2 regions of the Streptomyces sp. CA-106110 genome follow, and region 2 is predicted to be linked to the other one. Evidence: riboswitches for the same ligand, from Rfam matches in the RefSeq annotation. Region 2 holds a riboswitch; the other holds the start of a gene.
What was found. A riboswitch is a leader RNA that binds a small molecule or an ion and turns the genes downstream of it on or off. The one in region 2 is predicted to bind thiamine pyrophosphate.
Positions count from the first base shown of each region.

Region 1: it holds a riboswitch for thiamine pyrophosphate, as region 2 does, so the genes downstream of both, ACQEXA_RS09465 (purine-cytosine permease family protein) here and thiO (glycine oxidase ThiO) in region 2, are expected to answer to the same signal.

Region 1 is NZ_JBNJNB010000001.1:2,029,304-2,034,210, reverse strand. Features, by position in the region: gene thiD (bifunctional hydroxymethylpyrimidine kinase/phosphomethylpyrimidine kinase) at 1-678, opposite strand, end outside; gene ACQEXA_RS09465 (purine-cytosine permease family protein) at 675-2,069, opposite strand; TPP riboswitch at 2,061-2,155, opposite strand; gene ACQEXA_RS09460 (endonuclease) at 2,325-2,951, opposite strand; gene ACQEXA_RS09455 (DUF3140 domain-containing protein) at 2,989-3,327, opposite strand; partial or broken gene ACQEXA_RS09450 (Dps family protein) at 3,391-3,874, opposite strand; gene ACQEXA_RS09445 (WhiB family transcriptional regulator) at 3,871-4,131, opposite strand; gene ACQEXA_RS09440 (thiolase family protein) at 4,283-4,907, shown strand, end outside.
Region 2 is NZ_JBNJNB010000001.1:8,629,274-8,634,180, reverse strand. Features, by position in the region: gene metF (methylenetetrahydrofolate reductase [NAD(P)H]) at 1-165, opposite strand, end outside; gene thiE (thiamine phosphate synthase) at 266-916, opposite strand; gene ACQEXA_RS39845 (Rv2175c family DNA-binding protein) at 1,027-1,392, opposite strand; gene ACQEXA_RS39840 (NAD(P)/FAD-dependent oxidoreductase) at 1,618-2,844, opposite strand; gene ACQEXA_RS39835 (hypothetical protein) at 2,877-3,227, opposite strand; TPP riboswitch at 3,279-3,390, shown strand; gene thiO (glycine oxidase ThiO) at 3,389-4,555, shown strand; gene thiS (sulfur carrier protein ThiS) at 4,552-4,752, shown strand; gene ACQEXA_RS39820 (thiazole synthase) at 4,756-4,907, shown strand, end outside.

The sequences.
Region 1 (4,907 bases), 6.6 Mb from region 2:
CACCGCGAGGCCCTGGGCGAGCCCCACCGCGACCGCCGAGGCGAGCGTGCAGCCCGTGCCATGGGTGTGGCGGTTGTCGTGGCGCGGGGCGCGCAGCCAGTGCTCCTCGTGGCCGTCGGTCAGCAGATCCACCGCCTCACCCTCCAGGTGCCCGCCCTTCACGAGCACCCACCGGGTCCCGTACGACAGCAGGCGCCGGGCCGCCTCACGCATGCCCGGCTCGTCCTTCACCGTGACGCCGGTCAGCTCGGCCACCTCGTCCAGGTTCGGCGTGGTCACCGTCGCACACGGCAGCAGCCGGGTCCGTACGGCGTCCAGCGCGTCGTCGGCGAGCAGCCGGTCGCCGTGCTTGGAGACGCTCACCGGGTCCACCACGACCGGGGCCGCCTGGTCCGCGAGCAGTTCGGCCACCGTGGTGACCAGCGCGGGCGAGGCGAGCATGCCGGTCTTGACCGCCTGGACGCCGATGTCGTCGACGACGCTGCGGTACTGGGCCCGCACCGCTTCCACGGGAAGCTCCCAGGCTCCCTGCACACCGACGGAGTTCTGCGCCGTGACCGCCGTGACCACGCTCATCCCATGGGCGCCGAGCGCCAGCATGGTCTTCAGGTCGGCCTGGATGCCGGCGCCGCCCCCCGAGTCGGACCCGGCGATCGTCAGAACACGCGGCGGCGTCATGCGCGCCCCTCCTCACGGACGCGTAGCGGGGCGTACACGGCGAGAGCCACCAGGAACGCCACGTAGTACGAGATGTCTGCGCCGTGCAACGCGTCGGCGACGGGGCCCACGTACAGGCCGGTGTCCATGAACGGCACCGCCGCGGCGAACGCACCGGCGAAGGCCAGCAGCGGCGGCCACATGGACCGCGGCCGGGCCGACTCGGCGACGAGATCGGTGACCGAACCGCGCCGTACCAGCCAGTCGACGACCACGATCGCCACGAATCCCGGGATCCAGTACCCGACGAACAGCAGCACGTTCTGGAACCGTGCGGTGGTGTCGGCCGCGTGCATCCACAGCACCAGCGGGAAGCCGAGCGCCGCGGCGAGCGCGGCCGCCACGGGACGCGGCACGCGCACACCCACGGTCTGCAGCGCCAGGGAACCGCTGTAGTCGTTCATGGCGTTGCTGCACAGTGCGGCCAGTCCCACGGCCAGCAGCCCGAACGCGCCCGGTGCGCCCCCGCCCAGCAGCTTGTCCACCCCGGCGGCCGTCTGGTCGGTCAGCGCCGAGGCGCCCCACAGGCCGAGGACCTGCACGGCCAGGAAGGACACCACGAGGCCGAGCAGCGTGCACCAGAACATCCGGGACCGGGAGGTGGTGCTCGGCAGATAGCGGCTGAAGTCGCTGGCGTAGGGGGCCCAGGACAGGGTCAGGCTGAGCGCGATGGTGCTGGTCAGCACGAAGGCGCCCGCCCGGTCGGCACCGTGCGCGCTGCCGCTCGTGGCGAGGTGGACGCCGGCCGGCATGCGCACGGCGATCAGGGCGAAGGCGGCCGCGAGCACAAAGGTCATGACGATCTGGAGCCGGTGGATCGCCTCGTAGCCAAGGACCCCGAGCGCTCCCTGCCCCAGCATCATGACCAGGACGCCGAGCCAGAACGGCCAGCCGCACAGCCGTGCCAGCGCGTCTCCGCCGAACAGCCCGATCAGCGCGTCCCAGGCGACCGACGACAGCCACTGCAGCACCCCGGGCAGGACGACCGCACGCCCGAAGGCCAGCCGGGCCAGGGGGAGCTGGGCGGCGCCGGTGCGGCTGCCCCAGGTGCCGAGGTAGGCGGTGGGCACCGCGCCGAGCACGGTGCCGAGGACGACGGCGGCGAGCGCGGTGGTGAAGTCGAGCCCGAGGGTGATGCCGATGGTCCCGGTGAACACACCGGTCATCGTCAGATTGGGGGCGAACCACACGGTGAACAGCCGCCCCGCGCCGCCGTAGCGGTTGCTCTCGGGGACAGGCTCGATGCCGTGGCCCTCGACCCTGAGGTCGCCGGGAGCGGTGGGCATCCGCCCGTCGAAGACGGCCCGTCGGCCGTCGGCGGGCAGCCCGCCGGAAACATGCGCCAATGGCATGAAAGACATCCCTCCGCCAGTACGAACTGGTTCAGGTTCAACGGGTGTGATCTCAGCCCGCAGATGGGGCACCCCGTGTCCGGTACGGCGGCAAGAGTAACCCGAGGCTTGCGATGTGCCATACGGAAGGGCCGCCGTTCGCTGCGCGGCGGCCCTTCCGAAGGGGTACGTCAGTGGCTGCGGCGGAGCCCGACGGCTCCGGTGAACGCAAGCGGGGCCAGGCCACGGGCCCGCCGCGCGGATGGCTGGCTGCCGCTACCCGGCGTGCCGCTGGACTTCCTGTGCCATCTCCTTGTCGAGTGCCGCGCGCACCAACGCGGCGGCCAGCACGGCCGGTTCGGTGTCCTCGGCGAGCGCCGCCAGCTTCTCCGGGTCCTTGGGCAGTCCGAGGCGCTCCGCTCCGGACAGGGCCTTGTCGTCCAGGTAGGGAGCCACCTCCGGCCAGACCCGTTGTACTTCGCGCAGGAAGATGTCCGCGCCGGCCGGACCGATCCCCGGTATCTCCTGCAGCAGCCGGCGCAGGGCGGAGACGTCGCCGTCGGCCTCCTCCCGCAGGTGCCGCAGATCGCCTCCCCAACGCTCCAGCAGCAGTTCCGCCCCGTCGCCCAGCTGGGTCGCCGTCCGCTCGTCGTAGCGCCGGTAGCCGCCTCGTCCCAGCGCGTCGACCCGCTCCTGCCAGTCGGCCCCGGCCATGCGCCGCGGATCCCGCAGGCCCGCCTCGTGCAGCGCCCGCACCGTGGCCAGTGCGATCGACCCACGGATGCGGGCGCTCAGAAGGACGGCCATGAGCAGCAGCCGGTAGAGCGGCTGAGGGGCGTCCTTGAGCTGGATGCCCGCCTCTTCGGCGTAGGTGCGGCCGTGTTCCGAGATGAGTTCCCCCATGACGTGGGCCGCGTTGTCGCCCCGGTTCACGGCGGCCTCACCCCGACGGTTTGAGCGGGTCGTGGCCGATGGCCATCAGGCGATGACGGCGGTCGCCCTCCATGGCCTCCGGCTCGTCGTACCGGTCCTGCTCTGCGGTCACCGTGTCCACGACCTCGTACATCACCCTGACGTCGTCGTCGGTGAGATCCATGCGCCGCTTCTGCAGGATGGCCAGGACATGCTGCCCGGTGGGGTCTCCCGCCTGGTCGGGTAGCGGTTCCGTGTCCTCGCCGGCGTCCTGGACCCGCAGCCAGGCCGCGAGTTCCTGGGACGTCATGTTCACCACGCTGTGGAACTCGTCCCACAGCGCGTCCAGTTCCAGGGCGTCGGTCATGGCGTACTCCTCTCGCCCCCGGCGGTTCCGTCTGCTCTCCGCATGCCGCGGTCCTGGCGCGCCTCAGTCCTCGCGCGGCCAGTTCTCGGCCTCGAACATCCAGCGCTGCTTCTCCAGTTCGGCCGTGAGCCCGATCAGCAGGTCCTGAGTGACCGGATCCGCCTTCTCGGTGGCCTCGATCCGCTCGCGCAGCCGCCCGATCGCGGCTTCCAGCGACTCCACCATCAGCCCCACGACCTCGGTGTCCCGCAGCCAGCCCGCCTTCGTCACGGGCAGGCCGAAGGCGGAGGCGACGGTCTCCGGGCGGCCGTCCGGAGTGACCCCGAGCGCGGCCGCTCGCTCGGCCACGGTGTCCGCATACGAGCGGGCCGTGTCGACCACCTCGTCGAGCTGGAGGTGGATCGACCGGAACCTCGGCCCGACGATGTTCCAGTGGGCCTGCTTCCCGACGAGGGAGGGCCCGAGCAGGATCCACCAGGGTGTCCTGCAGCGCCTGGCCGGTGACGCGCCGGGCGGGCTCGGGCAGAGTGCTGTGCACCACGGTCATCGTGTGCTTCTCCTTGTCGTCGATCGGTGCTTCGTGGTCCGCAGCAGCCGGGCACGTTCCTTCTCGTCGGTGCCGCCCCACACGCCCGCCGTCTGCCCGGTGCGCAGCGCCCAGTCCAGACACTCGGCCATCACCGGACAGCGGCGGCACACTCGTTTGGCGGCGGCGGTCTCCACCAGATACGGGCCCGTCGATCCGACGGGGAAGAACAACTCGGGGTCCTCACCCACGCACGCCGCGTGCCGCAACCACTCCATGGGCGCCCGGGTGCCCGGGACGGATGGGGCGAAACCCGGCTGCGGCAGCTCCTGCGCAGGATGGCCGGGATCTTCCCAGTGAGCGGTCGGCGGTCTATTATCAAAAACTAGCAGTGCTAATTAACCGTCGAGGGCAGCCGGGAGTTCCGTCGTGCGTACCGTCCACTTCGCGGCAGCCCGCCGCACCCCCATCGGCAAGCTGCGCGGCGCCCTGTCCTCCGTACGGCCCGACGACCTGGCCGCGACGGTGATCCGGGGCCTGGTCGCCGATGCGCCCGCGCTCGACCCGGCCCGCGTCGACGACGTCTACTGGGGCGCCGCCAATCAGGCCGGCGAGGACAACCGCAACGTCGCCCGGATGGCTGTCCTCCTCGCCGGCCTGCCCGAGTCCGTGCCCGGTGCCACGGTCAACCGGCTGTGCGCCTCCGGCCTGGAAGCGGTCACCATGGCCGCCCGTACCATCGCCGCGGGCGAGGCCGACATCGTGATCGCGGGCGGCTCCGAGTCCATGAGTCGCGCGCCCTTCGTGCTGCCCCGGCCGGACGAGGCCCTCCCGAACCGCATCGAGACGGCCGACACCCGGCTCGGCTGGCGCCTGGTGAACCCGGCGATGAAGGACCTCCACGGACTGCTGTCCATGGGCGAGACCGCCGAGGAGGTCGCCGAGCGGTACGGCGTTCCCCGCGAACGCCAGGACGACTTCGCGCTGCGCAGCCACCGGCGGGCCGCCGACGCCCGCAAGAACGGCTTCTTCGACGCCGAACTGCTGCCCGTGA
Region 2 (4,907 bases):
CGGGGCGACGGCCTCGACCCTCCTCAGCGCGCTCCACAGGTTCCGCTCGCCCTTGGGGGTCTTCGGCGCCGAGAACTCGAACGAGTACGTCGTCTTGCCGGTGGCGAGGATGTCGCGCACGGTCCGCGCGCGATCAGTCCTGGTGGATGCGGTTCCGAGGGCCATGGTCGCAGGTTAACCAGGGGGCGGCGGTCACCCAACCGAAAGCCGGAATATTGCCCGAATTGTCGACTTGTTGTCCACCTGTCGGACAGCCTCCGTTCGGCTAGGCGGCGCGCAGCCGCTTGGCGAACTCCGCTGCCGCGGCTCCCGGGTCGTCCGCCTCCGTGATCGCGCGCACGACGACGACCCGGCGGGCACCGGCCTCCAGCACCTCGTCCAGGTTCCCGAGGTCGATGCCGCCGATGGCGAACCAGGGGCGGTCGGTGCCCAGGGCGGCGGTGTGACGGACCAGGCCGAGACCGGGGGCGGGGCGGCCGGGCTTGGTCGGAGTGGGCCAGCAGGGGCCGGTACAGAAGTAGTCGACGCCCTCCTGTACCGCGGCGGCCTCCGCCTCCGCCTCGGAGTGCGTGGAGCGGCCTATGAGAACGTCGTCGCCGAGGACGGCGCGGGCTGCCGGCACGGGAAGGTCGCCCTGGCCGAGGTGCAGGACGTCGGAGGCTGCGGCATGGGCGACGTCCGCGCGGTCGTTGACCGCCAGCAGCTTGCCGTGGCGGGCGCAGGCGTCGGCGAAGACCTCGAGGTGCGCCAGTTCCTCGGCCGCTTCCATGCCCTTGTCGCGCAGCTGCACGATGTCCACGCCGCCGCTGAGGACCGCGTCGAGGAACTCCGCGAGGTCGCCCTGACGCTTGCGGGCGTCCGTGCACAGGTAGACACGGGCGTCGGCGAGCCGGGCGGTGCGGGCGGTGTCGGGCACGGTGGGTCCCCCCGTGGTCGGTGGCGTACGGGCCGCGGCGGCGCGCGGTCGCCCAGGGCCGTGGCCGGTGGACCGCGGCCCGTACGCCGGACGGTTGTTCTCAGATCGGATCAGACGGCGAGCGCCTGAGCGCGGCGCTTCACCTCCGTACCCCGATTCTCGCTGAGAGCCTGCGCGGGGGTGCCAGGCAGGGTCGGGTCAGGGGTGAAGAGCCACTCGATCATCTCTTCGTCCGTGAAGCCGTCGTCCCGCAGGAGCGTCAAGGTGCCGGACAGGCCCTTGACGACCTTGTCCCCGTCGATGAAGGCGGCGGGGACGTGCAGCGCGCGGTTCTCACCTCGGCGAACGGCGATGAGCTGGCCCTCCTTGACCAGCTGCCGCACGCGGGTCACCTCGACGTCCAGCGCTTCGGCGATGTCGGGCAGGGTGAGCCAGGCAGGGACGAGAGCATCGATGTTTGCGTCAATCTCGGTCACGGGATCAAGCGTGCCATCCCGGACCGACAGTCGGAAGCGGGGCACCTCCGGAGGAGTTCCGGTTGCCTCCGGCGGCGGATGCGGTGTTGCCGGTACGGGCCACCTCCGGACCGTGTGGTCAGCCGCGCGGCAGCACCGTGACGGGCGCCGACGGCGGCTTGCAGAGCCGTGCGCCACCCACGCAGCCGCGCACCACCACCGGATGCCGGCCCCCGGAACCGGTGGTCAGGCCGTCGCCTCTTTCAGCGGGCGGGACGGGTCCGACAGCAGGTCCGGGTCCATGGGGGTGCCCGATTCGATCAGGCGGCGGCCCTGGGCCAGGTCCCGGGGGCGGCCCACCGCCAGGAGCGCCACCAGGCGGTCCGAGCGCAGCCAGCACACCGACCAGGCGGCGCCCTCCGGGTCACCGCGCCACACCGTCGTGTCGGCGCCCGCATGGTGACCCACGTACTGGACGAAGCGGCCGAACTGCTCCGACCAGAAGTAGGGCACCGGGTCGTACGCCACCGGGGTATGGCCGATGATGTTCGCTGCCACCGTGCGGGGACCCTGGAGGGCGTTGTCCCAGTGGTGGACCAGCAGGCGCTCCTCATAGCGGCCGGACGGGAACGACGCGCAGTCGCCGACCGCGTACACGTCCGGCAGCGAGGTGCGCAGGTGTTCGTCGGCCAGCACCTCTCCGTGGACGCCCAGGGCGATGCCCGAGCCGGCGAGCCACGCCGTGGCCGGGCGCGCCCCGATACCTACGACCACCGCGCCCGCGGGCACCCGCGAGCCGTCGTCGAGCACCACGGCCCCCGATTCGACGCGCTCCACGCGCGCGTGCGTGCGCAGCTCCGCGCCGCTGTCCGCGTACCAGGCGGTCATCGGCGCGGCCACTTCTTCGGGCAGCGCTCCGGCCAGCGGCCGGTCGGCGGCCTCCACCACGGTCACCGCGCAGCCCGCCTCGCGCGCGGCGGTGGCGAATTCGGCACCGATCCAGCCCGCGCCCACGACCACGATGTCGTGCTGCTGGGCGAGGACGGGGCGCAGCCGCTCGGCGTCGTCCAGCGTGCGCAGCAGGTGCACGCCGGGCGCGCCCTCGGCACCCGGCAGCTGGATCGGTTCGGCGCCGGTCGCGAGCACCAGGACGTCATAGCCGACGGGCCCCTCGGCGGTGTCCAGCTCGTGGTTGCCGGGGCGCAGCCCGACCACCTCGCAGCCCAGCCGGAGTTCGATGTCGAGGGCCTCGAAATCGACGTCGAAGGCGGAGCCCTCGGCCCTGCCGAGCAGCACCGCCTTGGACAGCGGCGGCCTGTCGTACGGCTGGTGCGGCTCCGCGCCGATCAGCGTCACACCGCCCGTGAAGCCCTGCTCCCGCAGGGCGACCGCGGTCTGCACCCCGGCCATGCCCGCGCCCACGACGACGACGCGCCGCGCCCCATCGCCCCGTGCCTGCGTCTGCTCGCTCACCTGATCACCATACTCAACTGACAAATCGTCAGTCAGCGGGCGTGCTGAGTGACCTCTTCCACAACACTCGTCCCGCTGCCCGACTGGGACTCCCACTCCCACGACTCCTCCAGGCGCACCCGCCCGTCGGGAAGTTCCAGGACCTGCGAGACACAGTGCCCGGACGAGGTGGTCCCGTCCTGCTTGAGCTGCACGTACCGGAAGTCGAGGAGGTCACCTTTTCTGGTACCCACCAGATGACCGCGTACGACGTCTCCGCCCGCGTACTCCGCCCAGATCTCGCCGCCCTTCTCGTGGTAGGCGAACCGGGTACGGGTACCCACCTGACCCGGCGCCTGGTCCCGCACCGGGGCAAAGGTGAGACCGTCGAGCGATCGGGTCATGTACGGAGACTCCCTTACTGAGGCAAACGGCACAGGTTAGGGTGGCCAACGTAAAGCACTCGCGGGAGCCCGGGCGCACCGGGCTGAGAGGGAGGCTGGCGGCCTCCGACCGTACGAACCTGATCCGGGTCATGCCGGCGAAGGGAGGGAGCTGGACGCCCATGTCGTCTACACCCACGTCAGACGTCCTCGTCGTCGGGGGCGGGATCATCGGACTGGTGACCGCCTGGCGGGCGGCGCAACGCGGTTTCGCCACCGCAGTGGTGGATCCCGAACCGGGCGGCGGAGCGGCCCAGGTGGCCGCCGGAATGCTCGCCGCCGTCACCGAACTGCACTACGGGGAGCAGACCCTGCTCGCCCTCAATCTGGAGTCCGCGCGCCGCTACCCGGACTTTGCCGCCGAGCTGGCCGAGGCCACCGGCCAGGACCTCGGTTATCGCAGGTGCGGCACGCTCGCCGTCGCACTCGACGCCGACGACCGCGCCCACCTGCGTGAACTGCACGCCCTCCAGCAGCGGTCCGGCCTCGCGTCGGAGTGGCTGAACGGGCGGGACTGCCGGCGACTGGAGCCGATGCTCGCGCCGGGCGTGCGCGGGGGGCTCAGAGTCGACGGCGACCACCAGATCGACCCGCGCCGCCTGGTCGCCGCCCTGGTCACGGCGTGTGAACGCGCCGGGGTCGTCTTCCACCGGACGTGGGCCGAGCGGCTCACGGTGGTGCGCGATCGGGCGACCGGGATCAGGACCGGCGAGGGCACGGACCTGACCGCCGCCCGGATCGTCCTCGCCGCCGGCAGCCTCAGCGGCCGCCTCGCGGGGGTCCCGGACGAGGTTCTGCCGCCCGTGCGGCCGGTGAAGGGCCAGGTGCTGCGGCTGACGGTGCCGAAGCGGTACGCACCGTTCCTGAGCCGTACCGTTCGTGCCGTCGTCCGGGGCAGCCAGGTCTATCTGGTGCCGCGCGAGAACGGCGAGCTCGTCGTGGGCGCCACCAGCGAGGAACTGGGCTGGGACACCACGGTCACCGCGGGCGGTGTGTACGAGCTGCTGCGGGACGCCCACGAGCTGGTCCCCGGGATCACCGAGCTGCCGCTCACCGAGACCCGCGCCGGACTGCGCCCGGGCTCGCCGGACAACGCGCCGCTGCTCGGCCCGACCGAGCTCGACGGCCTTCTCCTGGCCACCGGGCACTACCGCAACGGCGTCCTGCTCACCCCGGTCACCGGTGATGCCATGGCGCACGTCCTGACCACCGGCGACCTCCCCGACGAGGCCCGTCCCTTCACCCCCCGGCGCTTCGCCGCCGCAGCACTCACGGAGCAGCCCGTATGAACATCTCGGTCAACGGCGAGCGCCGCCAGGTGACCCCCGGTATCGCTCTCGACGCCGTCGTGCGGACCCTCACCGCGGCGCCCTCGGGAGTGGCCGCCGCCCTCAACGAAACCGTCGTCCCGCGTACGCAGTGGCCGTCGACGTCCCTCTCGGAGGGTGACCGTGTCGAGGTCCTCACCGCAGTCCAAGGAGGCTGACCCATGGCCGACGATCCCTTCGTCCTCGGTGGTACCACCTACTCGTCCCGGCTGATCATGGGCACCGGCGGCGCACCGAGCCTCGATGTGCTGGAGCGGGCGCTGGTGGCCTCCGGCACGGAGCTGACGACGGTGGCGATGCGGCGCGTCGACGC